Regions from separate parts of the Paenibacillus sp. CR_12 genome, predicted to be linked through region 3. Evidence: riboswitches for the same ligand, from Rfam matches in the RefSeq annotation. Region 3 holds a riboswitch; each other region holds the start of a gene.
The links. A riboswitch is a leader RNA that binds a small molecule or an ion and turns the genes downstream of it on or off. The one in region 3 is predicted to bind thiamine pyrophosphate.
Positions count from the first base shown of each region.

Region 1: another riboswitch for thiamine pyrophosphate. It lies ahead of RB297_RS19395 (ABC transporter substrate-binding protein); the one in region 3 lies ahead of RB297_RS10030 (YkoF family thiamine/hydroxymethylpyrimidine-binding protein).
Region 2: another riboswitch for thiamine pyrophosphate. It lies ahead of RB297_RS28005 (ECF transporter S component); the one in region 3 lies ahead of RB297_RS10030 (YkoF family thiamine/hydroxymethylpyrimidine-binding protein).

Region 1 covers NZ_JAVFHO010000005.1:126,979-137,562, forward strand. Annotated here, with positions in the region: gene RB297_RS19380 (EAL domain-containing protein) at 1-303, opposite strand, end outside; gene RB297_RS19385 (diguanylate cyclase domain-containing protein) at 509-2,044, opposite strand; gene RB297_RS19390 (VOC family protein) at 2,303-2,686, shown strand; TPP riboswitch at 2,862-2,971, shown strand; gene RB297_RS19395 (ABC transporter substrate-binding protein) at 3,093-4,124, shown strand; gene RB297_RS19400 (MTH1187 family thiamine-binding protein) at 4,213-4,506, shown strand; gene RB297_RS19405 (ABC transporter permease) at 4,503-5,261, shown strand; gene RB297_RS19410 (ABC transporter ATP-binding protein) at 5,316-6,149, shown strand; gene RB297_RS19415 (TatD family hydrolase) at 6,238-7,053, shown strand; gene RB297_RS19420 (aspartyl-phosphate phosphatase Spo0E family protein) at 7,088-7,264, opposite strand; gene RB297_RS19425 (extracellular solute-binding protein) at 7,423-8,973, opposite strand; gene RB297_RS19430 (carbohydrate ABC transporter permease) at 9,045-9,929, opposite strand; gene RB297_RS19435 (ABC transporter permease) at 9,960-10,584, opposite strand, start outside.
Region 2 covers NZ_JAVFHO010000011.1:88,238-98,821, forward strand. Annotated here, with positions in the region: gene RB297_RS27995 (energy-coupling factor transporter transmembrane component T family protein) at 251-1,057, opposite strand; gene RB297_RS28000 (ABC transporter ATP-binding protein) at 1,054-2,730, opposite strand; gene RB297_RS28005 (ECF transporter S component) at 2,723-3,352, opposite strand; TPP riboswitch at 3,444-3,556, opposite strand; gene asd (archaetidylserine decarboxylase) at 3,722-4,525, shown strand; gene RB297_RS28015 (SDR family oxidoreductase) at 4,589-5,443, opposite strand; gene RB297_RS28020 (helix-turn-helix domain-containing protein) at 6,052-6,837, opposite strand; gene pdxR (MocR-like pyridoxine biosynthesis transcription factor PdxR) at 6,897-8,363, opposite strand; gene RB297_RS28030 (pyridoxamine 5'-phosphate oxidase family protein) at 8,491-9,105, shown strand; gene RB297_RS28035 (aminotransferase class I/II-fold pyridoxal phosphate-dependent enzyme) at 9,231-10,529, shown strand.
Region 3 covers NZ_JAVFHO010000002.1:1,372,090-1,382,673, forward strand. Annotated here, with positions in the region: gene RB297_RS09990 (Gfo/Idh/MocA family protein) at 1-571, shown strand, start outside; gene RB297_RS09995 (Gfo/Idh/MocA family protein) at 767-1,729, shown strand; gene RB297_RS10000 (NAD-dependent succinate-semialdehyde dehydrogenase) at 1,899-3,323, opposite strand; gene RB297_RS10005 (siderophore ABC transporter substrate-binding protein) at 3,510-4,475, opposite strand; gene RB297_RS10010 (iron ABC transporter ATP-binding protein) at 4,681-5,439, opposite strand; gene RB297_RS10015 (iron chelate uptake ABC transporter family permease subunit) at 5,436-6,383, opposite strand; gene RB297_RS10020 (ABC transporter permease) at 6,373-7,326, opposite strand; gene RB297_RS10025 (nitroreductase family protein) at 7,849-8,451, shown strand; TPP riboswitch at 8,634-8,736, shown strand; gene RB297_RS10030 (YkoF family thiamine/hydroxymethylpyrimidine-binding protein) at 8,822-9,424, shown strand; gene RB297_RS10035 (hypothetical protein) at 9,499-9,594, opposite strand; gene RB297_RS10040 (nucleotidyltransferase domain-containing protein) at 9,712-10,410, opposite strand; gene RB297_RS10045 (class I SAM-dependent methyltransferase) at 10,553-10,584, shown strand, end outside.

The sequences.
Region 1 (10,584 bases), on a different contig from region 3:
ATGCTCCATCTGCAGTTCGAACTTCTGCATAGGGATCCACGAATGCCGGATTTGCGGAGCTCCTCCACGGGTAACACAGAAGGACAGCTCTTGACGAATCTTCAGCGGAAGGGGTTGCAGACACTCGATGATGGAGATCAGGTCCGCTCGTACCTTGTAGTTCACAGCACAACCCTCATTGTTCTCTTGTACCGCGTAGCCGTTCACTGCCAGCAATTGAATAAGCTCACCACTTGCAGGCTTCATATGAATGGTCCCCTGGTCCTCAATCGGTTCAAAGGTGCTGCAATTGTCGCAAATCATGTTCGTCCTCCTTGGCAAGCTAGCTCTCACTATGCTTCTTATCGGCATTTTGAATATGATTTCTTTGCATTTTATGGATTTTATATCGAAGTTATGACCTATTTTGCGAGAAATGCGCAAGATTCGTGCAATGATTGCGCTAAATTCTACAATAATCGACTTATATTGCTCTTAACAACACATTGTCGATATCCGAATCTTTTGTCTATTCGACTTTTTGATCCAACAGCTGCAGCAGCATCGTTCGTTCCACATCGAAATGCCAGCGGGCGTTTCGCTCTTTGGCCGCATACATCGCTGCATCCGCGCGACCGATCAGCTCTTGGTCGTTCCTGGCATGATCCGGATAGACCGCGATGCCGATGCTCGGCGTGGTTCGGACCTCATGCCCTTCCAGCTCATACGGCTCGCTCAGCATCGTCCAGATCTCTTCCGCCATCCAGATCAGTTCCTGATCCTCGCCGGCCGGATGAATCACTACCGTAAATTCGTCCCCTCCTAAACGGGAAACCAGAACGCCTTTGGATTCAAGGGTTTGAAGACGGGTCGCGACCTTGCGAATCAGCAAATCGCCGGCACGATGGCCGTAGCGGTCATTCACTCGTTTAAAACGGTTCATATCCATATATAGAAGCCCTACGCGGGAACCCGCACGGTCCGCCTCCTGCAGCGAGCTCGACAGCCTCGCGTTAAAGTAGCGGCGGTTATAGAGTCCCGTAAGATCGTCGCGATGCGCCAAGGTCTCGCTCTGCATCAGGCTTTGATGCAGCCGGTCAAACAAGCGGTCATTCTCGAACTGGATCAGGATCTGCCTGATCAGAATCAGGATGACGCACAGGGATAAGCCGGTAAAAAGCCCGTTCCACCCTCCGAACCGCTGCACCATAAGGGCAAACATCCCGCCAAGCACGCTGTAGGGAAGCAGATATCTTACGATCAGATTTCCGAACGAACGGGGCTCCCTCTCATCCAACGATTGATTTCGGGCATCGGGAGCTGACCGCCCTCCTGCCAAACCAATGATGAATACCGATAACGTATACAGTGGGTACAGGTATGAACGAACTTCAACACCCTTATAATCGACGAGATACATATGCAGAACATCGGCGGCAATGTACATGCTCCCGCCGAGGCATATCAGGAAGACCGCCCGTTTCCTTAACTGTCCTGTGTTAAAATACAACACCAAGGTGAAGAAAATAAGCACCGTTGCGCACAGCGGGTACAGCATGTCCACCCACAGCTTTCCCCATAAGGCTTCATTCGCCAAACCGTTAAGCTCGGGCTTGATGAAATATTCCCAGCCTACCGTCATGACCGTTATGCCAACGATCACGATATCCAGCATAAACCGCACTCCCCGAAACGAACCTTGTACGTGCCGGAACAAATAAATGAGGGCACCTGCAAACAGGATGATTTCGAATCCCCAGAATAATTGAGTCAAAATTGTACGGGAAGCGCTCTCTTTCCCCAGCCAAAAATAACAAGCATCGATGATTCGAGCCGAGGCATCCGCCATCAGCCCGGCACTTGCGATAAGCCAAAACCTTCGAAGATGCGGCTCGTAATGCCGACTGATCCGTAGTAAATAGACGGAAGCGGCAGCGGAAGCCATAATGACTAGAACACGCTGAAGCAATAAAGCATCAGGCATCCACAGAACGGTCATTATCTGAATGAATGCATATATGATGGCGAGTCGAATCCACAGATGATCTGCTGGAGTTGGACTCATAAGCATTCCTCCTCGGCCAAAAGGCAAGCTTTCTTCAATGCTTGTTTGTTAGGTCTTTTGAATTAATAGTTATAGTTCTCATGATACTTTTTACCCACCTAAAAGTAAAGATGAGGAAATGAAAGAAAGACCATCGATTCTACTCTATTAAACCATCGCGCTCCAAAAGCTTTCCGTCCTCAAGGCCCACTTGACGTATAGGAATTATATGATAACATTTCAGTCATATCTCATATGAATCGGAAAGGGTGTTTAGCCTTGTCACAGAAACGATTGGATCATGTCGGCATTGTCGTCCGGGACCTTGAAGCCACGATTGCTTTTTACACAACCGTCGTCGGACTTGAACTGAAAGATCGCCTTACCCATACCAATGGCGTCATCCAGCTGGCATTCCTCGGATTTAACGGCAGCGACGAAACGGAAGTCGAGCTTATCCAGGGCTACAGCGACACGCTTCCCGCAGAAGGCACCGTCCATCATTTCGCCGTCAGCACCGATAACATCGAAGCGGAATATGTGCGCGTACAGGGACTGGCCGTACCTCATCTTGACGAAGAAATCGTAACGCTTCCGAACGGGTACCGCTATTTCTTCGTCCACGGTCCCGAAGGAGAATGGATTGAGTTCTTCCAGCGCTAACCGCTGCCGAACAGGATCCTATCAAAATGCTTCATCCCGTGAATGGTTAACGGGGTTCATTCTTCCAACCGCACAAGCCATGCCCAATACGAAGACCTGCCTCGTTCGCATCCCCTTCCGAACTAGACAGGTCTTTGCGTTAGGACTATAATAACGGATGTAACGTCCGAAACTTCATAAATCCCGGGGGAGCTGGAATTTGGCCGGCTGAGAGTGTATCCGATGATACTGACCCTTACACCTGATCTGGGTAATGCCAGCGTAGGAAGTCCATGTTTGCGGCAGCTATGATTTGCCGTGGTATACACTTACGCCGTCATGCGTCCTGATATCATTCAGGGCGCTTTTTTTGTGGAGTTAACGAGGTCATAGAAAGAGAAAGAGAATTCAAAGGAGAGAAGACAAGATGAAGAAGGGAAAATGGATGGCGCTGCTTCTCGCTTGCGCCCTGCTGATGGTTGCGGCGGGATGCGGTACAGGCGTACAGAACGAAAATACAGGTACCGAAGGCGCAGACGGCCAGGCGGCCGAAAAGCTCCGCGACGTACAGCTGATGCTCGATTGGTCGGCCAACACAAACCACACCGGACTGTATGCAGCCAAGGAGCTCGGGTATTATGAGGAAGAAGGGCTTAACGTCCAGATCGTCCAGCCAGGGGCCGGCGGAACGGATACGCTGGTCGCATCCGGCAAGGTGCCGTTTGGCATCAGCTACCAAGAAGGCGTCACGCTTGCCAGAACCCAAGGCCTGCCGCTTGTCTCCATTGCGGCGATTATTCAGCATAATACATCCGGCTTTGCCGCCCCCAAGGACAAGGGGATCGTCAAGGCTGGCGATTTTGAAGGGAAATCCTACGGCGGCTGGGGCTCGCCTGTTGAGGAAGCCGTCATGAAATCCATCATGGAGATCGACGGTGCCGATGTCAGCAAAGTAAATATGGTTAACATGGGCGATGCCGATTATTTTACGGCCGTCAAACGCGATATTGATTTTGCCTGGATCTTCTATGCCTGGACCGGTATCGAAGCCGAGCTCCGGAACGAGCCGCTTGACATGATCTATGTGAAGGACTACTCCGAGCAGCTTGACTATTACACGCCGGTGATCGTAACGAACGAGAAGCTGATCCAGGAGGACCCGGAGCTTGTCAAAGCATTCATGCGGGCGACCTCAAAAGGATACGACTATGCGATTCAACATCCTGAGGATGCGGCTGCCCTGCTGACGAAGGCCGTTCCCGAACTGGATGCCGAGCTGGTTCATGCCAGCCAGAAATGGCTGAGTCCCCGCTATCAGGATGATGCTGCCCGCTGGGGCGAGCAGAAAGCCGAAGTATGGTCGGGGTATGCAGACTGGATGTTTGAACGCAAGCTGCTCGAGAAGGAGCTTGATGCGGACAGCGCCTTCACCAATGAATTTTTACCGGAGAAACCATAGGATGCATTTAATTTGGAAGAGAGACGGCCTGTCCGACAGGCTGCCTCTCTTCCATTACAATATAGCTTGCATGAAAGGATGAGTTTAGATGGCAAACACCCTCTTGAGCATACAAGTGATACCCAGAACGCCGGATGGAGGCGACAGCATTCCTTATGTGGATGAAGCGATTCGGGTCATTCAAGAATCGGGCGTGAAATACGAGGTCCATGCGCTCGAAACCACCTTGGAAGGAGAGCTTTCCGAGCTGCTGAAAATCGTTGAGCGCATGCATGAGGCGCTGGTGAAAGCGGGAAGTCCCAGCGTCATATCCCAGGTCAAAATCGCGCACCATCCGGGCGGCATCAGCATGGATAAGCTGACTGAGAAATACCGTCCATGAGAAAAGGCTGGTGGAGCTCCGTTTGGCCGCCCGCTGCGGCGGTCCTTTTCTTTTTGACGGTATGGCAGGCCGCGGTATCGGTATTCGATATAGAGCCGTATATTTTGCCGGCGCCGACGGCCATCGGGCATGAAGCCGCCACCGGCGCCTCCGGCCTATTTCAGCATACGCTGGCCACGCTGCAATTAACCCTGGTCGGATTTATGATCGGTACGGCGATCGGCCTTGTCATCTCGTTGGCCCTGCATCTGGTGCCTTTTCTCAAAACAGCCCTCTATCCGCTTCTTATTCTTAGCCAGAACGTGCCGACGATCGCTCTCGCCCCGCTCCTCATGATTTGGTTCGGCTTCGGCATGCTGCCCAAGGTTATCGTGATTACCCTGGTCTGCTTCTTCCCCGTAGCCGTTGCCGCCCTGGACGGACTGGCGCGTACCGACCGAACCATGATGAATTACATGCAGATGGCGGGAGCCACTTCATGGCAGATCTTCACCAAGCTGGAGCTGCCGCATGCGCTCCCCTCCATCTTCTCCGGGATCCGCATCGCGGCCACCTATTCGGTCATGGGTGCGGTGATCGGGGAATGGATCGGCTCGGACCGGGGCATCGGCTACTATATGATGCTGCAAAAATCCGGCTACCGCACGGACCGGGTGTTTGTTGCCATTCTGATCATCGTCCTGCTCAGCCTGCTGATGGTGCTGCTGATCACCCTGCTGGAGAAGCGCCTGATCCGCTGGAATCGAAAAGGCTAGAACCACGGTGAACGGACATTTTCCAACCTATATAAAAGGAGGCTGTTTAGCGACATGACATATCAAGTATCCCTGCCGGATCATGACGGGCAGCGCCGGTCATCTACCGCGGTCCCGCCAGCGCCTGCCCTTGAGGTTCGCAGCCTTCATATCACCTTCCGCGAACGGCGCAGCGAAGTGCACGTGCTGGATGGCCTTTCGCTTCAGGTGCAGCCCGGGGAATTCGTCTCCTTGATCGGTCCTTCAGGCAGCGGAAAGAGCACGCTCTTCCATATCATCGGGGGGTTAACGGCTCCGGATGCGGGCTCCGTACTCATGGACGGTCAGGACGTGACCGGAGAGAAAGGCCGCATCGCCTATATGCCTCAACAGCCGGCCCTCTTCCCTTGGCGTACGGTGGAGGACAACGTGCTCCTTCCCGAGGAGCTGAGAGGCACCTCGAAAACCGCCGCCAGGGAAAATGCCCGCAGCTGGATGGAACGGGCCGGGCTTGCCGGCTTCGAGAAGGCGTATCCGCATACCCTTTCAGGGGGGATGCAGCAGCGGGCCGCCTTTCTGCGCGCGCTGATGAGTCCGCAGGAGGTTATGTGCCTGGACGAACCGTTCAGCGCGCTCGACGCGCTGACACGCGGCGATATGCAGCGCTGGCTGCTCGATATCTGGGAGGATACGCGCCGTTCGGTGCTGATGATTACCCATCATATCGAGGAAGCGCTGCTGCTCTCGGACAGCATCTATATCCTGTCGGCGCGGCCCGGGACGATCCTGAAACGGGTAGAGGTCCCTTTTCCCCGTCCGCGCAGGGAAGACATCCTGAACGACCCGTCCTTTATCGCGCTAAAAACCGAAATCTCCGCCATCATGCGCGAAGAACAGCACAAGCGTTGAGCCGCATAGGCAGGATACAAATGCCTAAGCTCCTGTATCCATTATTCAAGAGCGCTTCTCGGAGGCGTACAAGCGAGGTGATGTAACGATGAAATCATTCACGCAGACGGAAACGAATCCCCCTCTGCTGGACACCCATATTCATCTGGATTCTTATGCCTTCTCCGATCAGCAAACGATTCTTGCGGATATCCGCAAAAGCGAAGTTCAGTCCATCATCTCCGTTTCCATGAACCTGGCTTCCAGCAAGCGAAACCTGGAGCTGGCCAGGGAGTACGGACCGTTTGTGCGGCCGGCATTTGGTTATCATCCGGAACAGCCCGTCCCTTCCCCTGAAGAAACCAAGGAACTGCTGGATTGGATGGCTAATCATGTCGACGACATGATTGCCGTCGGAGAGGTCGGCCTGCCCTATTATGCCAGGCTGGAAGCCGAAACGGAGGGCCGGCCGTGGGATAACCGCCCTTACGAATGCCTGCTTGAGCAATTTATAGCATTTGCGAAGCGGCATCATAAACCGGTTATTCTGCACGCTGTATATGAAGATGCGGATACCGCATGTGATTTGCTCGACAAATATGGCGTCACCCGCGCCCATTTCCATTGGTTCAAGGGCTCCCGTGACACCTTGCAGAGGATGGCGGATAAAGGCTGCTATATCTCCTTCACGCCCGACATTCTTTATGAGGATGAAATTCGCGATATTGCCCGTATGTATCCCGAGCATCTTGTCATGACCGAAACCGACGGCCCTTGGCCGTTCGATGGCCCGTTCACCGGACAGATGACCCATCCTAAGATGACGGCTTCCGCAGCGGCGGCATGGGCCGAGCTTCGCGGGCTGGCCGTTTCCGAGGCTCGCAGGATTTTTTACGAGAATGCGGTTAGACTTTACGATCTATAAAAAAAAGAATTCCCGTTCCATTCAAGCCGGTTGTTTACGCAATCGGTTTGTTTTCTTTAAGGAACCGGTTATATTGGTTAATCAGTTCATCGAGCACGATCGATTGCCTGAGGACTTTAGGATGGTTAAAATCACGATACCGCTGCTTCATTTTATGAAGCTTGTTTCTTTCCTGCTCGATATCAAACCTAATGCCTTCCTTCGTTTTCATGACTTTATGTCCTCCCCTCATGTAATATTTTATGCTTTAATGTAAAATTATAGGATGTTTGATGTTAGACATCAGGGGCCTAAAATTGAAAGGGACAGGTCCCAAGAAACAAAAAAAACCACAATGCGGGCTCACTCGCATTATGGTTTGGATTTCGGTTATTTCACAAATTTCTCCTGATACGCCTTCGAGATCTCCTCTGTAATCTCCTTCATCTTCGGATCGCTTTTAATCGTTTCGATCAATTTATCGTACGATTCAACCGGTTCCTTGCCGGTAATGACCATGACCCGCATATCCTCTACTTTCTTGGAAATCTCGGGATAGTATTTGTTATAGGCTTCGGAGTAGAGCTCGCCTGAAGGATTCGGCACCTTAACCGTCTTGCGCTCCGTAACGATCTCTACGTTTCGTTCATACACCTCGTCCGGCATCCCTACCGCATTGATGGCCATATCGTCGCTGACGAGGTGAATCATATTGTTCAGGTTTCCATCTCCCGTCTTATCGGTGACGGCTTGCGGCGTTGCGACCTTCTTTCCGTTCTCCAGATTGTAATGGACGCCTTCGATTCCGTAGGTCAGCATCTCGTTTCCTTCTTGGCTGTAGCCATAGTCGAAGAACTCGAGGATCTTCTTGACCTTGGCCTCAGGCACTTTCTTCGGAATGAGGTACACGCCATAGTACGGGGAGCCTGAAGGCGTATACTTTACCCCGTTGGCATTCTCCAAGTAAGCAAGCGGCATCAAATCCGCCTTGGGATCAACGTCCTTCACGGCTTTGCCGGTTACCCAGGCATGGTTCATGGACATGCCGCCAACCCCTGCCTTGGCGCTTCGCATCGTATCCATCACCTGGGAGAACTTCATGATGGCAAAATCTTTGGGGAACAGGCCCTCGTCATAAGCCTGCTTGATCCACAGCATGGCCTCCCTTGACGCGTCCGACGTAATAATCGGAGACAGGGTGTTATCCGGCTGGAGCTTCCAGCCCCCTTGCGTTTCATTAAAGATATTATAAATATACGCGAGCGCGCTCGGATTAGCGGCATACGGAATCTCATCCGCCTGTCCGTTACCATTCGGATCCTGTTCCTTGAAAGCCTTTAACACGTTATGGAACTCATCCAGCGTTTTTGGCGTTTCCAGCTGAAGGGCATCCAGCCAATCCTTGCGGATCATCGGGAACACCCCGCCCCCATAGCTTGGGTAGTAACGCGGAATCACGATGTTCTTGCCGTCCACCTTGGTGATTTCCCACATTTCCTTCAGCTCTTCGCGATTTAAATTGGGGTAGTCTTTGAGAAAAGGGGTCAGATCCCAGAAGACTCCCTGCTTCAGCATCTTCTGCAGCTGCGGGTTCTGCATCGTTTCCACGAAAGTAACCTCCGGAAGGTCGCCGGACGCAAGCATGACATTGATTTTCTCTTCGGCCGTGGATGGGGACAACCACGTAATATTCAACTTGGTATTGGTGCGTTTCTCCAGCTCTTTCCATAGCGGATTGGTGTTGTCTATGAATTCGGTGGCATAATTCAAGGTCTGTATCGTGATGCTTGTAGGTTCACTGCTGTCTGTCCCGCCCTCGCTGCCGCTCGAGGGACTCCCGCCGCGGCTGCCGCATGCGCTAAGCAAGAGCGAACTTGCTAAGAGCAGCACCCCCGACATTTTTAAAAACGACTTGCTCGGCTTTGCATCCATTTTTTTCATCATTAGACCTCCCTGTTTATGATACCTCTTTCCTGACTGACCATGTTGGAAAAAGAAAACCGTATATCGGATCATTCCTTGACGGAACCCACCATCGCCCCTTTGGCGAAGTGCTTCTGCAGGAATGGATACACTAACATGATTGGAACGGTAGCAATGACGACCGCTGCCATTTTCAACGTTTCCGTCGGAACCGGACGGTTCACCTGGAAGGCAAAGCCCCCGCCGCTTCCCGATCCCATTGTCGTGGGATCCACCAGCATATTTTGGAGCAGCACTTGCAGCGGCCACATCTTCTGGTCATTAATAAACATCAGCGCGTTGAAGTAAGTATTCCAATAGCCGACCGCGAAGAACAATCCGAAAGCCACCAGCGCCGGCAGCGACAAGGGCAGAATGATTCGCCAGAACACGCCGATATCATTGGAGCCATCGATCATCGCGGCTTCCTCCAGACTGTCCGGAATGCTGTCGAAGAATCCCTTCATGAGCAGCACATACCACGCGCTCGTCAAGCTCGGCAGGATCAGCGACCAGACGCTGTCGATGAGTCCCACATTTCGGACGACCAGATACAGCGGAACCAGCCCCGGCGTGAAGAGAAAGGTGATTAACACCATAATCATGATCGCCTTGCGAAACCGAAGCCGTTTTCGGGACACCGCGTAAGCCATCCCCCCGGTAACGAGCAGACTGAGCATCGTGCCGACCGTGGCCAGGAACACGCTTATGGAGATCGAGGTGACAAACAACCCGTTGGACAGTAAATGCTTGTAAGCATCCAGCGTCCAATCCCGCGGCCATACTATCAAGCTTCGTTGATAATACTCCACCGGATCGGTAAATGACAGAATAACGGTATAGTAAATCGGAAATATCGTTGCCAAACCGATGATCAGCAGCAGGCCGTTGTTTACGAAGCCGAAGAGCCCGGTTTTCCATCCTTTCTCATGCATGCTTTACTCCTCCTTGTCTTCGCCCGTCCTCTAGTACAGGCTTTCTTGACCGTATCGCCTCGCCAATCGGTTGGCCGAGACCACCAGGATGACGCCGACGATCGATTTGAACAACCCGATGGCCGTACTGTAGCTGAATTCTCCCTGCCTTATCCCCACCCGGTATACATAGGTATCGAACACTTCGGCTACATTGGTGACGGGCGCATTCATCATCAGATAGATCTGTTCGAATCCGGTATCCATGATCGTTCCCAGGCGGAGGATCAACAGAATCAGGATCACGTTGCGCATCGCGGGCAGGGTAATATGCCATATCCGTCTCATACGGCCTGCGCCATCCATGACGGCTGCCTCGTATAATTGCGGATCCACTCCGGCGATGGCCGCGAGGAAGATGATGGTCCCCCATCCGACTTCCTTCCAGATGGATTGTGCCGTCAGCATGCCCCAGAAATAGTTCGGATTGGAGAGAATATCGACCGTTCCCCAATCCATGGTAACGAGCCACTTATTGAACAAGCCCTCCGATTGCGAGAACATGAGGTAGGTCAGCCCATAGATCAATACCCAGGATAAAAAATGGGGGATATACACCAGCGATTGAATGGTCCGTTTATAGAAGGAGCTTCGTACCTCATTCAGCATCAAGGCT
Region 2 (10,584 bases), on a different contig from region 3:
TTATAACGCCTCAATCAGCATAAAATCCAGACATGATTTTTAAATTAACAGGATAGAGTACACCTTACATGCACTAGGATCGCAAGAGGATACATGGAAAACCTTCAAGGACCATACTTTCTCGGAAGCTGGATCACATAGAACGGACGTTTTATCTTGCGAGGTAAGCAAGCCAGACCCTCTGGAGTTATCAACAAAAAAAGAGCCTGCTTACAAGCCGTAAGCAGGCTCTTGTCCGGAGAACAACGGTTTAATCAAACCGCACGTCGCCAATGCCGAACCAAGGAAAATATCCGGCCGCCATATAGGCGCAGCAGGCGGCGGCTGCCAGTAAACCGACGACCAGAAGATCGTAGCGGGAATATCGTGACGGGTAATAATACGTTCGGGCCTTCGCCCGGTCCCCGTCAAATTGCTTCGCCTCCATCGCAGCAGCCACCCGGTGTGCCCGGCGGATGCTTTGCGCCAGCAGCGGCACCACATACATGCCTGCACGGTTCACCATGCCGCGAACTCCCCGAATCGGGCGGACTCCCCGTACCTTCAAAGCCTGGCGGCGGATCACATATTCCTCCCAGACCATCGGCAACAGCCGGATCGAGGCCATGAAGCTGTACGCATACTTCGGCGCCAGCCTCAGCTTTTGCATCAGGCTGTAGAACAAATCCACCGAGGACGTTGTCGTCACGAGCAGCAGCCCTTCTGACGCAAAGGCAATCCCCTTAAAGCCCAGATGCAGTCCCCGATAGAAGCTTTCTTCCGATACCCGGAACAATCCCCATTCCCACCAGATCGTCTCCCCCTTACCGAACAGCATCATGGAAGAGGCGGACGATATGAAGGCAAGCAGGAACGGAATGAAAAACAGCAGCATCTTCCACGGCTTCACCCCGCTGAGCACCACGAGGCAAATCATAAAGATAAAGGCCTGATACATGACGAAATCAAGATCATGGGTCAGCACCGTCATAAAAAACAGCGCACAGATCAGTCCCAGCTTCACCACCGGATTCGCCCGGTGCAGCCAAGTGATCCGCACAGGATTCCATATATTCATGCGTTCACCCCCGTATGGAGATGACCGGATGCAGCCAGCGTATCCCGCGACGCATCGGTATGATTCGCTTTGCCCGTCTCCCGTCCGGATTCCGTCCCGCTACACCAGCGCGGGGAAGGCAAACTTGACGTCAACCGCCCTTCCCGAATCTCCCAGATGTGCGTGGCCGCCCGCTGCGCGATCTCCATTTCATGGGTCACCATGAGAATGGCGGTTCCGGAGCGGCGCAGCCGTTCGCACATCTCCAGAATCGCGAACGTGTTCCGCGCATCCTGTCCGAAGGTCGGTTCATCCAGGAGCAGGACGGCCGGCTGCCTTGCCATGGCCGTGGCAACGCTCAGCCGGCGCTTCTGGCCTGTCGACAGCTGGTACGGGTGCCTGTTATCCATGCCGTCCAGCCCAAAGCGTTCCAGGCAGCGGTCGGCCCGTGCCTTCGCTTCTTCCGGCGGCATATGGTCCACCAGCAGCGAGTACATCACCTCATCGCCGATACGTTCCGTCAGAAACTGAAGCTCCGGATTCTGAAACACGAATCCGATTTGGCGCAGCTGCCGCTCTCTCTTCTTCCGCACTTTCCTGCGCTTGCCCTGGATGACCTCCTCCCCGCAGAGCACATAGGTCCCTTCGGCGCGCAGGAGCCCCATCAAACTGAGCAGCAACGAGCTTTTGCCTGCGCCGTTGGGCCCGATCACCGCAATGAAATCTCCGGGGTATACCTCAGCCGAAGGAAGAGAGACGACCGGTTTCTCCCATCGCAGTCCCCGGAAATCATCTAACCGAATGACAGGCTCCCCAAGGTGGGCATACGATGAGTCTCCCTTAGGCATGAGACTTCCCAGCTCATCGCCTGGCGCGTCTACCGGAGCAAACAGCTCCCTTCCTGCCCGAGACTCCGCATAATCCTCCCAAACGCCGGGATACCAGATGCCATACGCCTGAAGCTCGCTCGCATATTCGGCGAATATCGCTGCCGGCGGACCATCGCCCAGAATGGCGCCATCCGGGGTGAACAGCACCACGCGGTCCACGTATTGGGCCATTTCTTCAATCCGGTGCTCCACGATAATCAGCGTACGCCCTTCCGATACGGCCTTCACCGCTGACCAGATTTGCTCCCTGCCTTCCGGGTCGAGCAGGGCGGACGGCTCATCGAGGAACAGCACCTCCGGCTCCAGCAGAAGGGCCGAAGCCAGCGCAAGCCTCTGCTTCATCCCCTGCGACAGATGACCGATCGGCATATGCAGCTCCTGAAGGTCAAGCCCAACCTCATGCAGGACGGCTTGCATTCGCTCCTTCATCTCGTCGCGGGGAACGCTGAGGTTCTCCAGCACGAAGGCCAGCTCTTCATCCACGTACGGCATGCAGAACTGGGTATCCGGATCTTGGAATACATATCCCCAAGAGCGAGGCACCAGCTGGGCTTCGCATTTCATCGGCACCTCCGTGGCGCGGGGAATCATCCCGCTAAGCACCTGAAGCAGCGTGGATTTGCCGCAGCCGCTCGGACCGAGCAGCAGCACCTTTTCCCCGCGGGCAGCCGAGAAGGACAAGTCCTTAAACATCAAACGCTCCTCGCCCGGATACTTCAGGCGCAATCCCTCCACATGCACGGCCTGCTCCGTAACCGCCTCCGCGGTTGAAGACGAAACCAAGCGGGCGGCGGTTTTAGACATGACGCGGATCATCCAGTGCTTCATAATCCTTCTTGGACGCAGGGCGCAGCAGGGATGTGACGCCCGTACGGTCCAACGCTTTGGCCAGCAGCAGCATGAGCAAGCCGGCAATGACGGCGCCGCTGAGAATCCGCATGCCATACTTGGCGAGGAACATCCAGGTCTGAAGATCATCGGTATAACTGTAATAGAAGTCCATCACCATCGAGCCGACCGCCGCGCCGGCCCCGGCAATCGCCACCGTCCACGCCGAGGTGCTCCGGTAACGGAACGCCGCGAATACCAATTCCGCGCCCAGCCCTTGAATGAGACCGTACAGCAGCAGCGTCAGTCCCCAGCCGCTCCCGAACAGCACTTCCACGTGGGCCGCCGCCACCTCCGCGATGATGGCCACTCCCGGCTTGCGGATCAGCAGGTAAGCGAGCGTGGCCGCTGCGAACCACATGCCGTATAACAGTTCATCCGCTTCGAAGAACAGCGGTTTCAGCAGATTGTAAACCGATCCCCAGAAATGATAAATGACGCCAAGCACCAGCGATACCAGCACCGTCACCAAAATATCGCTTAAACGCAGCCCTTTTCTAGGCTGTACCCCCAATTTTTCCTGCACTGACGTTCCCATAACAACACATTCCCCTCTCCACCGCTATTTTTGTATAAACACAACAAAAAACCGTCTGGAAAAACGCGCAGACGGAAAAATAGGCCCTATGTAGGCAGGGTCGGATATTCTCTACGCTGGCATTACCCAGTTCAGATTAACGGTCAACAGCGGATAGCAGCTGCAATCTCAGCCTGATTCACTCAAGCCCCCGTATTCCCTATTCGGTTTCATGTTAATCTTAAAATACACATTCGTTCCCCAATTAGCAAGAACCTTTTTTCAAAAATGGCTATTTATTGATTTCCGGCTCATTCTATGTCAATATCAGAGTGATTGGCTTTTCCACCAACGTTTTATTGCCGACACCTATGCACAAAGGAGAATGACATGGCTAAACAATTGCTGCGTCTGATGACCGAGCTGTCCTCCCGCAAGTGGCTGTCCCGCATCATGGGGCATTGTTCCCACAGCCGGCTGAGCCGTCATCTAATACCTGCATTTATACGAATCTACCAAATCCCGGCGCATGAAGCGGAGAAGGAGATCCACGAATACCGTTCGCTGAACGAATTCTTTTCCCGCCGGTTAAAAATAGGCCTCCGCGCCATAGACGACACCGCCGATGCCATGGTAAGCCCCGTCGATGCCACGATCTCGGCGATGTGCGCCGTCAACGCCGGCACCATCCTCAGCGTCAAGGGACAGGATTATACCCTGAGCGAGCTGCTCGCCAAGTCACCGAGAATGGAGAATTATATCAACGGTTATGCATTCGTATTGTATTTAAGCCCGACCGACTATCATCGCATACATTCCCCGGTAACCGGCATTCAAGCGGAAAGCGAGCATTTGAAGGGCCGGGTATACCCCGTGAACGATTTTGCGATGACCCATATCCGAAACGTGCTCAGCCGCAACGAGCGCCTCATTACCTACATTGCCCATGAATTCGGCGAAGTTGCAGTCGTGAAGGTCGGAGCCATGAACGTAAGCAGCATCCGTTATGCCGACGAGAGCGTGAAGAAATACGACATTGGCGACGAACTTGCGTACTTTGAATTCGGCTCTACCGTCGTGCTCTTGACGGAGAACGGCACATTTACACCCCGCGGTGACTTGGAACCGGGCTCCAAGGTGAAGATGGGAGAACTGCTCGGTTTGCTGCACCCTTCCACGGCCCGAAAAGGGTAATTCCTTTCACCTTCCAAGCATGCGCTATAAGCTAAGTCCATGAAACATTCGATGGATGAAGGATTACCGCCTGCTCAGCAGCCGGTAAATGATCCGCTGAAACAGCCGATCCGGCAGCAGTCCCTTGATCCGCGCGGTCAGCCGCGTGCCTCGGGGCAGCGTATAGCGGAACCTCGGTTTGGTCATGGACGATATGCTTGCCACAAGACGGGCTACTTCCTGCGGATCTCCGCTTTCCCTGGCCGTCCGCTCGGAATAGTCCAGCACGCCCTTCAGCAGACCGCTGTAGGGTGATCCTTCCTTGACCGCCAGCTCCCCAAAACTCTTATTCCAGATCGGCGTGCCGTAGGCACCGGGCTGGACCAGCACGACATCGATGCCAAAGGGCATCAACTCCATGGACAGGCTCTCGCCGAACCCCTCCAACGCAAATTTGGACGCCGCATAGGGACCATAACCCGGAAAGCCGACCCTGCCGCTAATGCTGCTCATGAGAATGATTTTGGACCGTCCGGTCTTGCGCAGCAGCGGGAGCATATGCTGCGTCACCGATACGGTCCCGAAGAAATTCGTCTCCATCTGCTTTCGCCAGCCCCCCAGCGGCACTTCCTCCACCATGCCGCCCACCGCCTCGCCGGCGTTGTTCACCAGCACGTCCAAGCGGCCGAACTTCTGCTCCAGCGCCAAAGCAGCAGCCTTGACCTGCTCCTCGGCACATATATCCAATCGGAAGATGTGAATACGCCCGGTAACATCTGCTTGTTCAGCCTGAGCCAACAGCTCTGCTGCCGCCTCAGGTCTCCGAAGACCCGCGGCCACGTCATAACCTGCTTTTGCCAGCTCCAGACTGATCAGCAGTCCGAACCCGCTTGACGCGCCCGTGACCAGCGCAACCTTCCCTGCTCCCGCCGTTACCATCGGATCACCGCCGGCTCCGTCGATGCCACTTTCTCCTTCACACCCGTCACCCTTCCTATATCCAAAATGCCTAATCTGTTTCGAGCTTTGCTCTTAAGCGCTTTATGTATATTCCCAATATATCAAATGTTTGCAATGCAGTCCGAGTCCTGACCTATAAAATTAATCCCAATAAAAAAGGGAGCTTGTCAGCTCCCTTTTGCGTGTTTCCAGCGAAATGCGTATATGATAACGGGATTCACCCGTATGTAGGCCAAGGTCCTTTAAAACCAAACGTCCTGATGATTCGGATTCGTTGTCTTCATGCGGCGCAAGCGATTTCTGAAAATACCGCAGCCGCCACGACTGAAGAAACGTCCACGCACCCGTCTTCTTGGGCTCATTCCCCTCTCCCCCCTTCATAAGAAAAACGTCTATCGACGTACTTGCATAGAAGACAGACCGCATTTAACGGAAGTTTTTCTTGCGATATCAGGAAGGCTCTTGCTTCGAATTTATACTTTCTGATATCTTAAAATGAAACTGTACGTCGTTTTTACCCTAAATCGCTTGCTATGAAACCCATAGGCCCCTTCCACCAAGCAGGTAAGTTATGGAAGGGCGGGGAATCACCGAATTTCGGATGGGCTCTTGCCCGTATACTGCTTAAATTGTCGGCTGAAGAAGAAAATATCCCGATAACCCAGCGCGTCGGCCACTTCCGTTACGTTCATCCCTTGATGCAGCAGCAGATGCTGCGCCCGCTCGATCCGCATCTGAATGATATAGGATTGCACCGGCGTGCCGATCAGCTCCTTGAACTTGATCGAGAAGTAGCGGGGAGACAACCCCGCTCTGGCCGCCAAATCCTCGACCCGATGGGGAACCCCTGGGTGCTGGCGGACGTAATTCGCGATTTCATGGATCGCCTCGGACAGCTGATTGCTTGCTTTTTTGACCACCGGCGCATCCAGATCCGAGCGCAGCAAATGAATCATCAGCTGCTTCAGAATGAGCTGGCCCTCTTCCAGTGAACCATAGGGCTTGTCCAGATACAAACGCACATAGCGTGCAAGCAAATATTCGAAATCCATCGTTTCCGTCAGCTTGCGATAAGATGCCGGAATCTCTTCGACCGGGTCGGTCACGTCAAAATGGATATATGTCAATACGAGCGGCTTCTGCGGATTGTGCGTCGCGCTCGTATGATCTCCGGGTCGGAACAGGAAGCAGCTTCCCTTTCCCACGGTAAAGGGCTCGTCATTTAGCTCGACCGTGCCTTCGCCGCTCCATACATAGAACAAATCGTAGTTCTGCATGGGCCTTTCGCGTTTTTGCCATTTCCAGCCCGGCTCGCAAACGATTTTGGCAAGCGCAGGCATGATTATAAACGAAGACGGCGATGCATTCAGCATCTCGTCATAACCCCCTCATCTCATTCAAAAATTGACCTCTTTCCCATCATACCCGTTTTTTATGTTTTTTGCATGTCCCGCCATGCCTGCGCCATCCGGGCAACCCCTTCTTCGATGCTGGAGATGCCGAGATGCGAGAAGCCGAAGCAGGCGGCAGGCGGCCCGGGCGTACGATGATAGGCCGCCGCATCCCGAAACATGACGCCGCGCTTGCGGGCAGCCTCCTGGAACAGGGCATACTCTTCCGCGGAGCGCAGCCAGTTCGCGTATACGTGAAGGCCGGCATCGCCGGGGTGAAGGCGAAACAAGCCCGAGGCATGGGTTTCCATCCCATGGCGAAGCGCCTCATACCGCGCGCCGTACAGCCGGGTCATTCTTCTGAGATGCCTCCCGTAACCTCCCCTTACAATAAAGCGGGCCAAGGCGCGCTGCTCCAATACGGCTGGCGAGATCGGCTCGTACAGGGCCTTGGCCTGAACGACCGCCTCAACCAGGCTCGGGGGAAGCACGGCATAACCGATGCGGAGGCCGGTGAACATCGTTTTGGAGAATGAGCCGACAAAGATGACGCGTCCCTCGTCGTCCAGCATTTTCAGAGGTTCGATCGGCTTGCCGCCCCAGCGGAATTCGCTGTCGTAATCATCCTCGATAATAAAGGCCTGGCGGCTTCGCGCCCAATTCAGCAGCGCCCTTCTTCGCTCCAGCGGCAGCACCGCGCCGGTCGGGTATTGACGGCTGGGGCTTACGACAAGCAGGCCGGCATCCCATTCGCACGGAATCAATCCGGCATCGTCGACAGGGGACGGCAGCGGAATCCCTCCGCTCAAGCTTATGCCCCGGTGGATTCCCTGATAACCCGGATCCTCCATCACCACGTGATCGCCGGGATCAACCAACAGCTGGAACATCAGGACAAGCCCCTGCATGGAACCGCTGAAAACCACGATATGCTCGGGATCCGCCTGTATGCCCCGCGTGAACCGAAGGTGTCCGGCTATCGCCCGGCGCAGTTCGATATCCCCTTCCGGGGGCGCTCCGTTCTGCAGCTCGGCTCCCCCGCTTCCGCCTGCATAGGATAACGCGCTCCGCCACTCCGAATAAGGGAAAGCCTCCATGGGCATCCTCGCATTCGCGAAAGAGATCGTACCCGGGGGAGGCTCCTTCAGCAGCAGCTGTGCCGAGACATATTCCCCGCTTTGGCTCATCAGTCGCTGCCCCCAAGCGGAGAGCGCCGGCGCCCGCTCGGCCAATGGCGGCTGGCCTGCCGTGGCAGCGATTCCCTCGGCCACGTATGTTCCGCTGCCCTGCCGGGATACGACATAGCCCTCGGCCATGAGCATGTCATAACACTGCGCGGCCGATCCCCTGGACACCCCGTAGAGCCTGGCCAGCTCGCGGGTTGCGGGAAGCCTCGTGCCTTCCGGCAGCTTGCCGCTATGAATCGCGGCGCGAATCGCGTGGTACAGAGCCAAATATTTATATCGATATTGTTCCACATAGGTCTCGAACGGCAATCCAAGCTCCATGGCGATGTCTCCTCTATTTTGGGATTACGATCAAATTGGACTATACAAATTACTCTAAATTGGCGCTTTTTCCTTGTCAATGAACATCGTATGCTGTTATTCAAAATGATAGGGGGAGCATGTAACCATGAGAAGAGACGAATTTGCGATGGAGGATCCCCAAGAGATCGAGGACTTCCTTCGCGGGATGAGCTTTGGTTTCCTTGGAACAGCCGATGAAGAGGGAATCCCGCGTGTAACGCCTTTGAATTTTGCCTATGTCAACGGAGCGTTCTATTTTCACGGCAGCCGGATGGGTGAGAAAATGGACCATCTCCGCCGGACGCCCGCCGTATGCTTCACCATTGCGGATGAGTATGCCCTCATCCCTTCCTATTTCTCCGACCCCGAGATGGCATGCCCGGCCACGGCCTATTTCAAAAGCGTAACGGCTATCGGCGAGGCCGTGATCGTGGACGATCTGGAGGAAAAGGCGCTTGCGATGGAGGCGCTGATGCAAAAGCTGCAGCCTGAAGGCGGATACCGCGCCATCGACGCGAACGACCGGGCTTACACCTCCAGGCTGAAAGGGGTAGCCGTCATCCGGCTGACTCCGCAGCGAATGAGCGCCAAGTTCAAGTTCGGCCAGAACCTGAAGCCCGATCGGCTCCAAGCCGTCGTCGAAGGCCTGGAATGCCGCGGCAAGAATCGGGACGAGGAGACGGCAGGACTGATTTGCAAGTATCACCCTGGACCGCGTTAAAGCATTACATTTATCCGTGACGGTTCCTGGGGTAGGTGGTATAATGTTAGGCAATGAAAACGTAAAGGCAACTTGTCACCTGCTCTTACCTTAACCAAAAGTATTCGGAAGGAAGGAATCAGTTCATGAACCCATTGGTTGGTCAATTGAATGGAAAAATGCAAGCTGGCAATCCGCATGTGTACGACATGCTCTCCACACTCGGCAGGGAAATCTACTTCCCGAAGGAAGGCATCCTGAGCCAATCCGCGGAAGCGACGAGCCATGCGAAAAAATATAACGCTACGATCGGCATTGCAACCGAGGGCGGAATCCCGATGCATCTGGGCGTCATCCAAGACAAACTTTCGGCATACCAGCCGAAGGATCTGTACCCGTATGCCCCTCCGGCCGGCAAGCCGGAGCTTCGCTCCGTATGGCGGAACAAGATGATTCAGGAGAATCCTTCGCTTGAAGGCAAGAGCTTCAGCAATCCGATCGTCACGAATGCGCTGACGCATGGACTTAGCATCGTAGCCGATTTGTTCGTGGATGAAGGGGATGCCGTCATTTATCCCGACAAAAACTGGGAAAATTACGAGCTGACCTTCGGCATTCGCCGCCATGGCATTCATGTAACCTATCCTCTCTTCACGGACGATATGAAATTTAACGCCGACGGACTTCGTCAGGCTCTGCTGAGCCAGAAGGATAAAGGCAAAGCCGTCGTTCTGCTGAACTTCCCGAACAACCCGACGGGTTACACGCCCGGCGCGGAGGAAGGTGCGGCCATCGTGTCCGCGATTCAGGAAGCTGCCGAGGCCGGCATGAACGTTGTCGTCGTAACGGATGATGCGTATTTCGGCTTGTTCTTTGAAGATTCGCTGAAGGAATCGCTCTTCGGACGCCTGGCGGGCCTTCATCCTCGCGTGCTTCCCGTGAAAGTCGACGGTGCTACGAAGGAAGAATTCGTATGGGGATTCCGGGTCGGCTTCATTACGTATGCGGCTGAAGACAAAGACGTGCTGGACGCTCTGGAGCAGAAAACGCTCGGCATTATCCGCGCAACGATATCCAGTGCCTCCCACCCTTCGCAGACCTTTGTTCTGGAAGCGCTGAAATCGCCGGAATTCCACGAGCAGAAGGAAGAGAAATTCGTCATCATGAAGGGCCGAGCCAACAAAGTGAAGTCCATCCTCGACAGCGGCAAATACGGCGATGTTTGGGAGTACTATCCGTTCAACTCCGGTTACTTCATGTGCCTTAAGCTGAACACGGTAAACGCCGAGGAGCTCCGCTCCCATCTCATTCATGAGTATGGCGTAGGAACCATCGCCCTTGGCGAGCATGATCTCCGGATCGCCTTCTCCTGTATTGACGAGGAGTATTTGGAGGATCTGTTCGACCTGGTCTACAAAGGGATTCAGGATCTGCAGAAGGCTTGATGATCCATGCATCCGAATATATAAACGTTTAGGTAAAATAAAGACCGGGAATTCT
Region 3 (10,584 bases):
ACTAGGCCGCATTCTGGCCATGAAGGGAACCAACCGCGGACGCAATCCCGGCGGTTGGTTCATCGATCCGGAGCTCTCCGGCGGAGGAGCCGTCATTGACCATACCGTGCACGTCGCCGATATTATGCGCTGGATCACCGGTGCCGAGGTCAAGGAAGTGTACGCCGAGGTCGACCATCTCATCTCGGAAGCTCCGATTGATGACAGCGGCATCCTGACCATGGAATTCGACAATGGCGTATTTGCTACGCTGGATTGCAGCTGGTCCCGCAACAAGGAGTTCCCGACCTGGGGCGACGTCACCTTGGAAATCGTCGGTTCCGCCGGGACCCTTAGCGTCAATGCCACCAGTCAGAAGCTGCACGTATACACCGATGAATCCGGATACCGCCATCAGGCTTGGGGTGACAGCATGGATGCCAGCCTGATCAGGGATTTCGTGGATGCCATCTCCTCCGGCGCCGCGGAGGCATCCGTTACCGGCGAGGACGGGCTTCATGCGCTGGCCGTGGCCCTAGCCGCCTACCGATCGTCCGCGGACAAGCGGACGATCGCGATGTCGGAGCTGTGATTCGATAACCGGCACAGAAGTCGTTTTCTCGTCGTATACGAGAAGGCCTTCTGTGCTTTTTCTCATAGCGGATCCGTGAATCCGGGCCCAAATGAATGCTTGAATAATATGGATGGCGGGGCTATAATCACGTGTGAGTAATCGAGTTACCGGAACTTGGAGCCAACATTTATACGATCGGGAGTGAAGCAACCTATGATTAAAGCAGGCGTGATGGGAGCGGGCGGCATGGGCGCCGTCCACATTAAAAATCTTCACGGGAACGAACATGTCCAGCTGGCCGCGATATGCGATACGAATGAAGCGTTAGCCAAACAGCAGGCCGAGCTTTACGGTGCGGCCTATTATACGGACGGCAGCACGATGCTGGAGCAGGAGCCGCTCGATGTGCTGTATGTCTGCATCCCGCCCTTCTGCCATGGCGACATTGAAGAGCAGGCAGCTGCCAAGGGCATTCACCTGATGGTGGAGAAGCCGCTGGGACTGGACGTCGAGTCCGTTCGCCATAAAGCCAAAGTCATTGCTGAAAGCGGAATCATCGCCGCCTCCGGTTACTGCCTGCGGTACCTGGATACGGTGGCGATCGCCAAGGATTTTCTCAAGGACAAAAAAATCGGCATGGTCCGCGCCCACTACATCACAACGCCTGTGCCGACTCCATGGTGGCGCAAAAAGGCATTGTCCGGCGGGCAGCTGGTTGAGCAATCCACGCATACCATGGACTTGGTCCGTTACCTGTGCGGCGACATCACCCGCCTGTATGCCGATATGAAACTGCTGCTGGTCAATGACATCCCGGATCTGGACATTCCGGATGTGGGCGCCATCCAATTCGTCCTGGATTCCGGAGCCGTCGGCCATATGCAAACCGGGTTTATCCAGTTCGATCACCGCAGCGGCATCGAGATTATGGGCCGGGATTTCCGGGTCGTCCTGGACGGAACCACGCTCTCCATCGTAGACAAGGAGAAGGAAGTGGTGTACCGCAGCAAGACGGACTTTTACAAAAATCTTACCAATGCCTTTATTGACGCCATTCGGAGCAATGACCCGAGCCTGGTGCTGGCATCCTACGAAGACGGCTTCAAGACGCTGGAATTGACGCTGGCGGCCAATGAATCCGCCGAGACCGGCCAACCTGTAACGATTCAGCCATAATGCAATAAGGGCGTTCTCGCGGTCTGCAGACTTTGAGGACGCCCTTTTACTTTTCGTTTAACAACAAGTTTCGTTCTGTTCATGCAGCGCAGTAAGCTGCCGCTTCCCTGTCAGAGGCTTCTTTCCGCTTGCGCTATCACTGGGAGCGTGAAGATGCCGGGTTCCACTCTTATAATCCAAGCGAAATGTATTTTACCTCCAGGAACTCCTCCATTCCGTAATGTCCGCCTTCCCGGCCGAGCCCGCTCTCCTTAAAGCCGCCGAACGGCGCTTGCGCTGTCGAAGGCACCGGATCATTCACGCCTACAATCCCGTAATCCAACGATTCGGCAATGCGTACCGCTTCACCCAGATTTTGCGTAAATACATAGGCGGCCAAGCCATACGGACTGTTATTGGCACGCTGCACGGCTTCGTCTATCGTTTCGAAAGTGGTAATCGGCGCAAGGGGGCCGAAGGTCTCCTCGTTCATGCACTCCATGTCGTCCGTAGCGTTCATGATGACCGTGGGCTCCACATAATTGCGGCCAAGCTCGGGCAGGGCTTGACCGCCTGCCAAGACGATGCCGCCTTTCTCTTTCGCATCCTTGATCTGTCGTACGACTTTATCCACGGCTTCCCGATTAATCAAGGGACCGATATCGACCCCCTTCTCCATTCCGCTGCCCACCTTCAATTGCTTGACAAGCTCAGTAAACTTCGCAGCGAATTTCTCCGCGATCCCTGCCTGAACATAAACCCGGTTGGCACATACGCAGGTCTGTCCCCCGTTGCGGAACTTGGAAGAAATCAATCCCGCAGCCGCTTGATCCAAGTCCGCCTGATCGGTCACGATAAACGGGGCATGGCCGCCAAGCTCCAGCGATATTTTCTTGACGTTGGCCGACGCGCCGGCCATCAGCTGCTTCCCTACTTCGGTGGATCCCGTAAAAGACAGCTTTCTAACCCGGCAGTCCTCTTGCCACACGCCGGAAATGTCGCTTGAAGACCCGGTTACGATGTTAATGACCCCGGCTGGAATGCCGGCTTGATCCGCTAGCTCCACTAGCTTGATCGCCGTAAACGGCGTCTCGCCGGATGGTTTGATCACCACGGTGCACCCCGCCGCCAAGGCCGGCGCTACCTTACGTGTAATCATGGAGGCCGGGAAATTCCATGGCGTGATGGCGGCAACGACGCCAACAGGCTGCTTCGTTACAATGATGCGCTGGCGGCTGGATGATCCGGGGATGGTCTCGCCGTAGATTCGCTTGCCTTCTTCCGCGTACCATGCCACGAAACTGTTGGCATATTGAATCTCGCCCGCCGCTTCCTTCAGCGGTTTCCCCTGCTCCGTGGTCATAATCCTTGCCAATTCGTCCGTATGTTCCGCGATCAGCTCATGCCAGCGGCGCAGCAGCTCTCCCCGCTCGTTCGCCGTTCTGCGGGACCATGCCGGAAAAGCATCGGCGGCCGCATCGACGGCAAGCCGGGCTTCCTTCTTTCCGCCTTTGGATACGGTACCGATAACCGTGCCGTCCGCCGGGTTATATACATCCATCTGCTCCTCGGTCTGAATCCATTTTCCGGCGATATAGATTTGATTTTGAAACATAAGAATGACCTCCTAATCGATTCTTCTAAGCTGCGATTATTCGATATCATGATTGACTAACATCTATTTAACGTTAGGGTCTGTCAGCCTATTATCCGATATCCACTTACCCTAATGCAAAAAAATAAAACACCGGAGCTTCGTCAAGAAACTCCAGTGCTTCCATATTCATAGCTTAGCGTCCGTCTATTTAACGGCTGCGTCTACTTCCGTGATCATTTCGGATACGGATGTCAATCCGCCGCCGGACAGATACCAGAAGTCAGGGTTCAAATACACGATGTTGCCCTCTTTCGCGGCATTGGTTGTGTTTACAAGTTCGTTCTCGACAACCGCTTTGGCGCCTGATTCTCCTTCACCCGTGGCTACCGCTGCACCGCGGTCCACAACAAAGAGATAATCCGGGTTCATCTCAACGATGTATTCATTGGAAATATCTTTACCATGCGTACTCACTTCAATGTTAGGATCGACGGCACCGAAACCGAACACGTCATGCAGAATGCCGAAACGGGAGCCTGGGCCGTATGCGCTGATTTTGCCTTCGTTCGCCAGAATGATCAGGGCTTTCTTGCCGGTTGCAGTAGCTTTCTCATTCAAAGCCTTGATGTTTTCGTCGATCGCGGCAAGCTCTTTTTCAACTTCGGCTTCTTTACCGAAAATTTGACCCAGCGTATTCATGTTCTCTTTGAAGGATTCCATGTATTTGCTTGTGTCCACGCCAAGGAAGATCGTCGGGGCAATTTTGCTGAGTTCCTCGTATGCATCCTGCTGTCTGCCGGAAATAATGATCAGATCCGGATCGATGCTGTTGATTTTCTCAAAGTCAGGCTCTTTCAGGCTGCCCACATTCTCATATTTCTTGTCTTCGAATTTGGACAGGTATGCCGGGATATTCGCTTGCGGAACGCCCAAAACCTCAACGCCCAATTTATCCACGGAATCCAGAATGCCAAAATCGAATACGACGACGCGGGAAGGATTTTTCTTGACAGGCGTTTCGCCCAGCTTATGGGTAATCGTGATTTCTTCGGACGAAGGCGGCGTTTCTCCCGCAGCGTCGCCTCCACCCGCACCGCTAGTTTTATCGTCCTGCCCACAAGCCGCGAGCACAAGCGTGAATACCATAAATAAAGCCAACCATTTTTTCATTCCTAACACCCCATTTTTTATATTTAAAATCTTTATGATTCAACATATATTTGAATTTATGGTTGAATATGTAATTCAATTTGGACAGAGGAAACCATGCCGTCCTTTGACCAAGGCGGCCTAGTCCTTGTGCAGGGAGTGAAGCTCGCACGCTTCATCAGCATCTCCCGGAGTCCATATCATATTTTCGAATCTCGCTTATCGATTAACCGTAGTATACGCACACCCGATTGTCGTTAATCTCTTCGATCTCGATGTCCATGTCGTAGATGCCCCGAAGAACATTGCTCTGAATGATGTTCTCGGTTTTCCCTTCGCTTTCAATCGCTCCGTCCTTCAATGCCACGATGTAATCCGAATAGAAGGAAGCGAAGTTGATGTCATGAATCACGATCACGATCGTTTTGTTCAGGTCGGCGACAAGCTTTCGGAGAATCTTCATAATCTGTACGGAGTGTTTCATGTCCAGATTGTTCAGAGGTTCATCCAGCAGGATATACTCCGTGTTCTGGGCGATGACCATCGCGATATAAGCACGCTGGGTCTGACCGCCGCTGAGCTGATGAAGATATTTATGCTGCATATCCTCAAGCTCCATATAGGAGATGGCTTCATCCACGAATTTCTCGTCTTCCGCGTTCAATCGGCCTTGGGAGTATGGAAAACGCCCGAAGGATACAAGCTCGCGCACCGTCAGGCGGAGGCTGATATGGTTCGATTGCTTCAGAATCGAAACCTTCTTCGCCAGGTCCCCGCTTTTCCATTGGCTGACCTCTTTGCCGTCCACCGTAATTTGACCGCTGTCCTTGCCCGTTAGTCTGCTTATCATGGACAGCAAAGTACTCTTACCGGCGCCGTTCGGGCCGATAAAGGACGTAATTTGACCTTTCGGGATCGTAACCGACACGTTATCAACGACTTTTTTGCCGCCATAGACTTTCGATACGTTCGTAACCTGGATCATGCTTTACTCTCCTTTAGTAGCAGGTATATGAAGTAAACGCCGCCGATGAAGTTGATGATGACGCTTAGCGTAGTAGAGAACGTAAACACCCGCTCTACCACCAGTTGACCGCCCACCAAGGCGATAATGCTAATCAGAATGGACGCCGTGATTAAGTGTGAATGCCGGTATGTTTTCATGAATTCATAAGCGACGTTGACCACAAGCAGTCCAAGGAACGTGATCGGTCCTACCAATGCGGTGGCCACCGAAATGAGAACCGCGACAACGATCAGAAGCCTCTTCACAACGTAATCATAGTTTACGCCAAGGTTGATCGCCTGATCACGACCCAGCGACAGCACGTTCAAGTACTTGGCAAACCGGGCAAAATACAGCAGGGTCAGCGCAACGACAATGACGGACAGGATGAGAAGCTCGGTCTTCACATTGTTGAAGCTGGCAAACATCTTGTCGGACACGTACTGGAACTCGTTCGGATCGATCAGCACTTCCATAAAGGAAGACATGCTGGAGAACAGGGTTCCAAATATCATGCCGATCAGCAGCAGGAAGTAAATATTATTTCCTTCCCTCTGAAACAAAATCTTATATAGGATCCCGGCGAACAGGATCATCGCGCCGACATTGATCAAAAAGTTAACATTGCTGCCCAGTTTATACAGCGTGAAGGAGCCGAAGACAAAGATCACGGTCGTCTGGATCAGGATATACAAGGAATCCAATCCCATCACGCTTGGCGTCAGTATCCGGTTATTCGTGACCGTTTGAAACACCGTGGTAGACAGAGCGATCGCCCCGCCGGTCAGAATAATGGCAAGAACCTTCTTGATTCGTCTTGGAAGGGCGTAATCCCAATTGCCGCCAAGATCAATGAACAGAAAGACTGCCACCAGGATGATTGCCGCCGCGGCCAACAGGCCGAGTTTGGCTTTATAAGTCATAAGCCTTTCTCCTCATCAGTAAGAAAATGAATATACCGCTTCCGAGTACGCCCACGGTCAGACTAATCGGAATTTCATAGGGATAAATGATGATCCGGCCAAGGATGTCACAGAACAGTACGAACCCGGCCCCCAGCAGCGCGGTATGCGAAAGGCTTTTTTTCAAGTGGTCCCCTAAGTACAGACTGACAATATTAGGTATGATCAGACCAAGGAACGGAATCACGCCGACGGTCAGCACAACGGAAGCCGTAACCAGCGCAACGATGACCAATCCCAGGTTCACGACTCGCCGATAATGAAGTCCCAGGTTGGTTGCGAATTCCTCTCCCATTCCGGCTACCGTAAACTTGTTGGCAAACAGGTAAGCCAGAATCACAAGCGGGATACTGAGATACAGCATTTCATATTGGCCCTTCATGATCATGGAGAAATCGCCCTGCAGCCAAGCCGACATATTCTGTATAAGATCATATTTGTAGGCAAAGAAGGTCGCGACCGAGCTGACGATGTTACCGAACATAAGCCCTACCAGCGGGATGAAGATCGCGTCCTTGAACTTGATCCGATCCAGTATCTTCATGAAGATAAAGGTTCCTGCCAGTGCGAATACGAATGCCACGAGCATTTTGATAAGCGGGCCGCTTGTCGTAAAGACGAGCATGGCAACCAAGATCCCCAATCTGGCGGAGTCCATAGTGCCCGCCGTCGTCGGCGATACGAACTTGTTGCGGCTGAGCTGCTGCATGATCAATCCGCAGATACTCATGCTGACTCCAGCCAAGATGAGGCTGACAAGCCGTGGAATCCGGCTTACAAGCATAATATGCTGTTGTTGTTCTGTCATCGAGAACAGTTCCAGTGGCGAGATATCTTTAACTCCAATAAATAACGAGATTATGGAGAGTACCACAACGGCTGCGAATAAGTATCTAATCTTCATGGTTCTTCCTTCTATGCGTATGTCTGTCGAAACTCCGGCAGTCAGCAATTCCCCAACCATTCTCATTGAGATTGATTATCAATTGCGTTCTGATATGGATTATATCATTCTCATTCTCAGTCGACAAGTATAATTGAGAATCAAAATCATTTAATTTGTTCATCCAAGTATCATTTGTTCATGATTTGTTCATAATATGGAGTTTCGCAGAGATAAACTTTATATCACCGAGGCTGAGCCGCTTGGATTCGCGGTTCCCGAAATACATACGTATGTAGAAGCTGATTTAATTCTCAGTAACCGGGTATAAAAAATATAAATTAACTTTCCTTCGAAGCGTTGACAATCCCTCTAAGTTATATTAATATGCTAACATAATTATTATTTCTAACTAAACGTAAGTTAATGTGGAATGATAATTCAACGACAGCAATTCAACTCAACATGCATATTTGCTTGAATTAAAGGACATCTTTGTTATCAGGCTTATGCAAACATGATTACATCAGGAGGTTTTTTTCAATGTCTAAAGATTTTTCAGCAGCACTTAAGCATCGCCGTTCCCATTATGCCATCAGCAAAGACCCGGTCATTTCCGACGAACGCATCCAGGAGATTGTTAATGAAGCCGTTAAATATACTCCGTCTTCTTTCAACTCCCAAAGCGCACGCGTCGTTGTACTGCTTGGCGAACAGCATGACAAACTGTGGAACCTGACCGAAGGCATTCTGAAAGAGGTTGTCGGAGACGAAGAGGCTTTCAAATCCACAGCTGAAAAAATGGGTGCATTCCGTGCTGGATACGGCACTGTTCTCTTCTTCGAGGACAATAACGTAGTTGCCGACCTGCAGCAAAAGTTCGCGCTGTATGCCGACAATTTCCCTGTTTGGTCGAACCAATCCAACGGCATGCTGCAATTCGTGGTATGGACGTCCCTCGAGGCAGAAGGCCTGGGCGCATCCCTCCAGCATTACAACCCGTTGATCGACGAGAAAGTGAAGTCCGAATGGAACATTCCGGAAAACTGGAAGCTGATCGCTCAAATGCCTTTCGGCAAACCGGTTGCAGATCCGGGCGAAAAAGAATTTGCGCCGCTTGAAGATCGCGTGAAGGTATACAAGTAAGCCATAGCCGGCCTAAGCCGCCTACCCAAGCCCTGAGGATTGGAATAGGCGGCTTTTTTATGGTGCCCTGCCATTGAAAACCTGCCGGCAAAACGATACAATAACACAGGAAGCAGGCCTTTCGCCTTCTGATCTTCGGAAGTTCTTGGAGCCGGCTTGATACCAACTGCATATTTGATGTTTGGCTGTACTAGGGGTGCCATGTGCTGAGAGACGGCGGACCGCCGTTAACCCTTATCACCCGATCTAGATCATACTAGCGTGGGGAAGTGTAGCATTTATGTTTATTTCTTTGCGTAGGCATAACTGCACTTCTTCATGGGGTGCGGTTTTTTTGCGTGGACTTATACAATGGGGAGGAAAAAAATTTATGAATGAGCTTGTATGCGGAACCAGCCGGATCGTGGGTTGCCGGTTCTCGGTATTTCCCATGACGGATCGGTTCGTGGAAGTGATCACGGATGCGCTTCGTTCCGTGGATTCGGAAAAGGTCTGGATCCAAACGGATGATGTAAGCACTTGTATTCGCGGACGTGCGGAGCATGTGTTTGATGTGACGAGAGCAGTATTCGCTCATGCCGCGGCTAGCGGCGTGCACACGGTGTTTAACGGTACTTATTCTATCGGCTGCCCAGGCGATACGGATGCCGATGCGTATATGAATGAGGATTCGACCCGCTTAAACCACGATATCGGGGAACGCGCCGATATCGAAACGGCCTGCCAATTCGCGCTTTACCCGATGGGTAGCGCCAATTACATGGATGTCATTTACGCAGAAGTGGATCGTGCGAAGGCAGCGGGCACATTCGGTGGAAGCGTTCATTACGCCAGCCGATTGGACGGGGCGTTGTCCCGGGTGTTCGGATCACTCGAAGACGCGTTCCAACATGCGATTCAATCCGACAGCAGCCATCTGGTCATGACCGCGGTGGTTTCGGCCCACAGCCCATCCCCCAAAGCCAAAGCTTAAGGTCCCTTTCCAACAGATAAAGGCCCGGCACGCGCCGGGCCTTTATCAATTGCAGGCAAGAATATTGAAGGTGTTTAAACCCAAGCACTCAAGATGATTACGAGCAGGATAAAGAGAACCAATATAGTTCCTACTGAATTGCCCCATGCGCCGCCGTATGCTCCGCTCATGAAGATCCCTCCTGGATTTAAAAGAATGACGTGAGTTAATCACGTTATTATTTTATTGCTTATGGCGGGCGAGCGTCACGGCTAATGTACCCCCCTCCTTTTTTATGCAGGGCTTATTTATTCCTCATAACCGACCAGCAGCCTGCCTCCGTACGGCCTGAGCGCTTCCTCCGTCACTGCAATAAGGTCCGCAGGATCGTCCTCCCGATAAATCGCCAGAAGCGCTGCCTCCAGTCGATCCCCCATAGCTGGGCTATAGCGGTTGAATAAACGAAACAGCATCTTCCCTTCACCAGTCCACTCCCGGTTTGCCCTCAGCACGAATTCGCATAGAGTCGACGCTATTTTGTGTACAGTAAACCATTTTTCGCCTTCCCTGCGGGGACTTGTCAAGTCCAGCAAAAACTCGGTCAGGATGTAGCGGTATTCGGCAATATCGCTCGACGACAAGGGCATGGGGCCGAAATTCAAATCATTCCGGGCATCCGCCCGCACCTCTTCTCCCTCAGGCAACGAACGCAGCACCGTACCTTCGGCGACCATCCGCTGCAAAGACGGATTCGCCGCCAGCACTCCCTCGTCGAAATATTCGCGATAGGAGGATAAAGACAATATGAATATTTCCGCGATCCAGCCATGCGCCTCGATCGTCTTCCTGCTGAAGTCATATCCGTCCCGTTCAATGACGATGATGTCCAGATCGGATTGTTCATTATATTCACCACTGCTCGCGCTGCCGCCAAGTACGGCAAGCAAGCAGTCGGGATAATTTCGTTGCATGACGCGTATCGCTGCCTCCGTCGGTTCCAGTCTCATGGCCGTTTCCTCCAGTAATTCTCTCATCCGCCACAAAAAAGGGCTCAAAATATTAAATTCAACGAAAACCCCAAACGTACCTGAATCATATGGTAAATAAACGATTACCCGCATTGACGATAAGGAAGAAGGGATAGATGAGATGAATTACATTCACATGCTCTCCAGATTAGG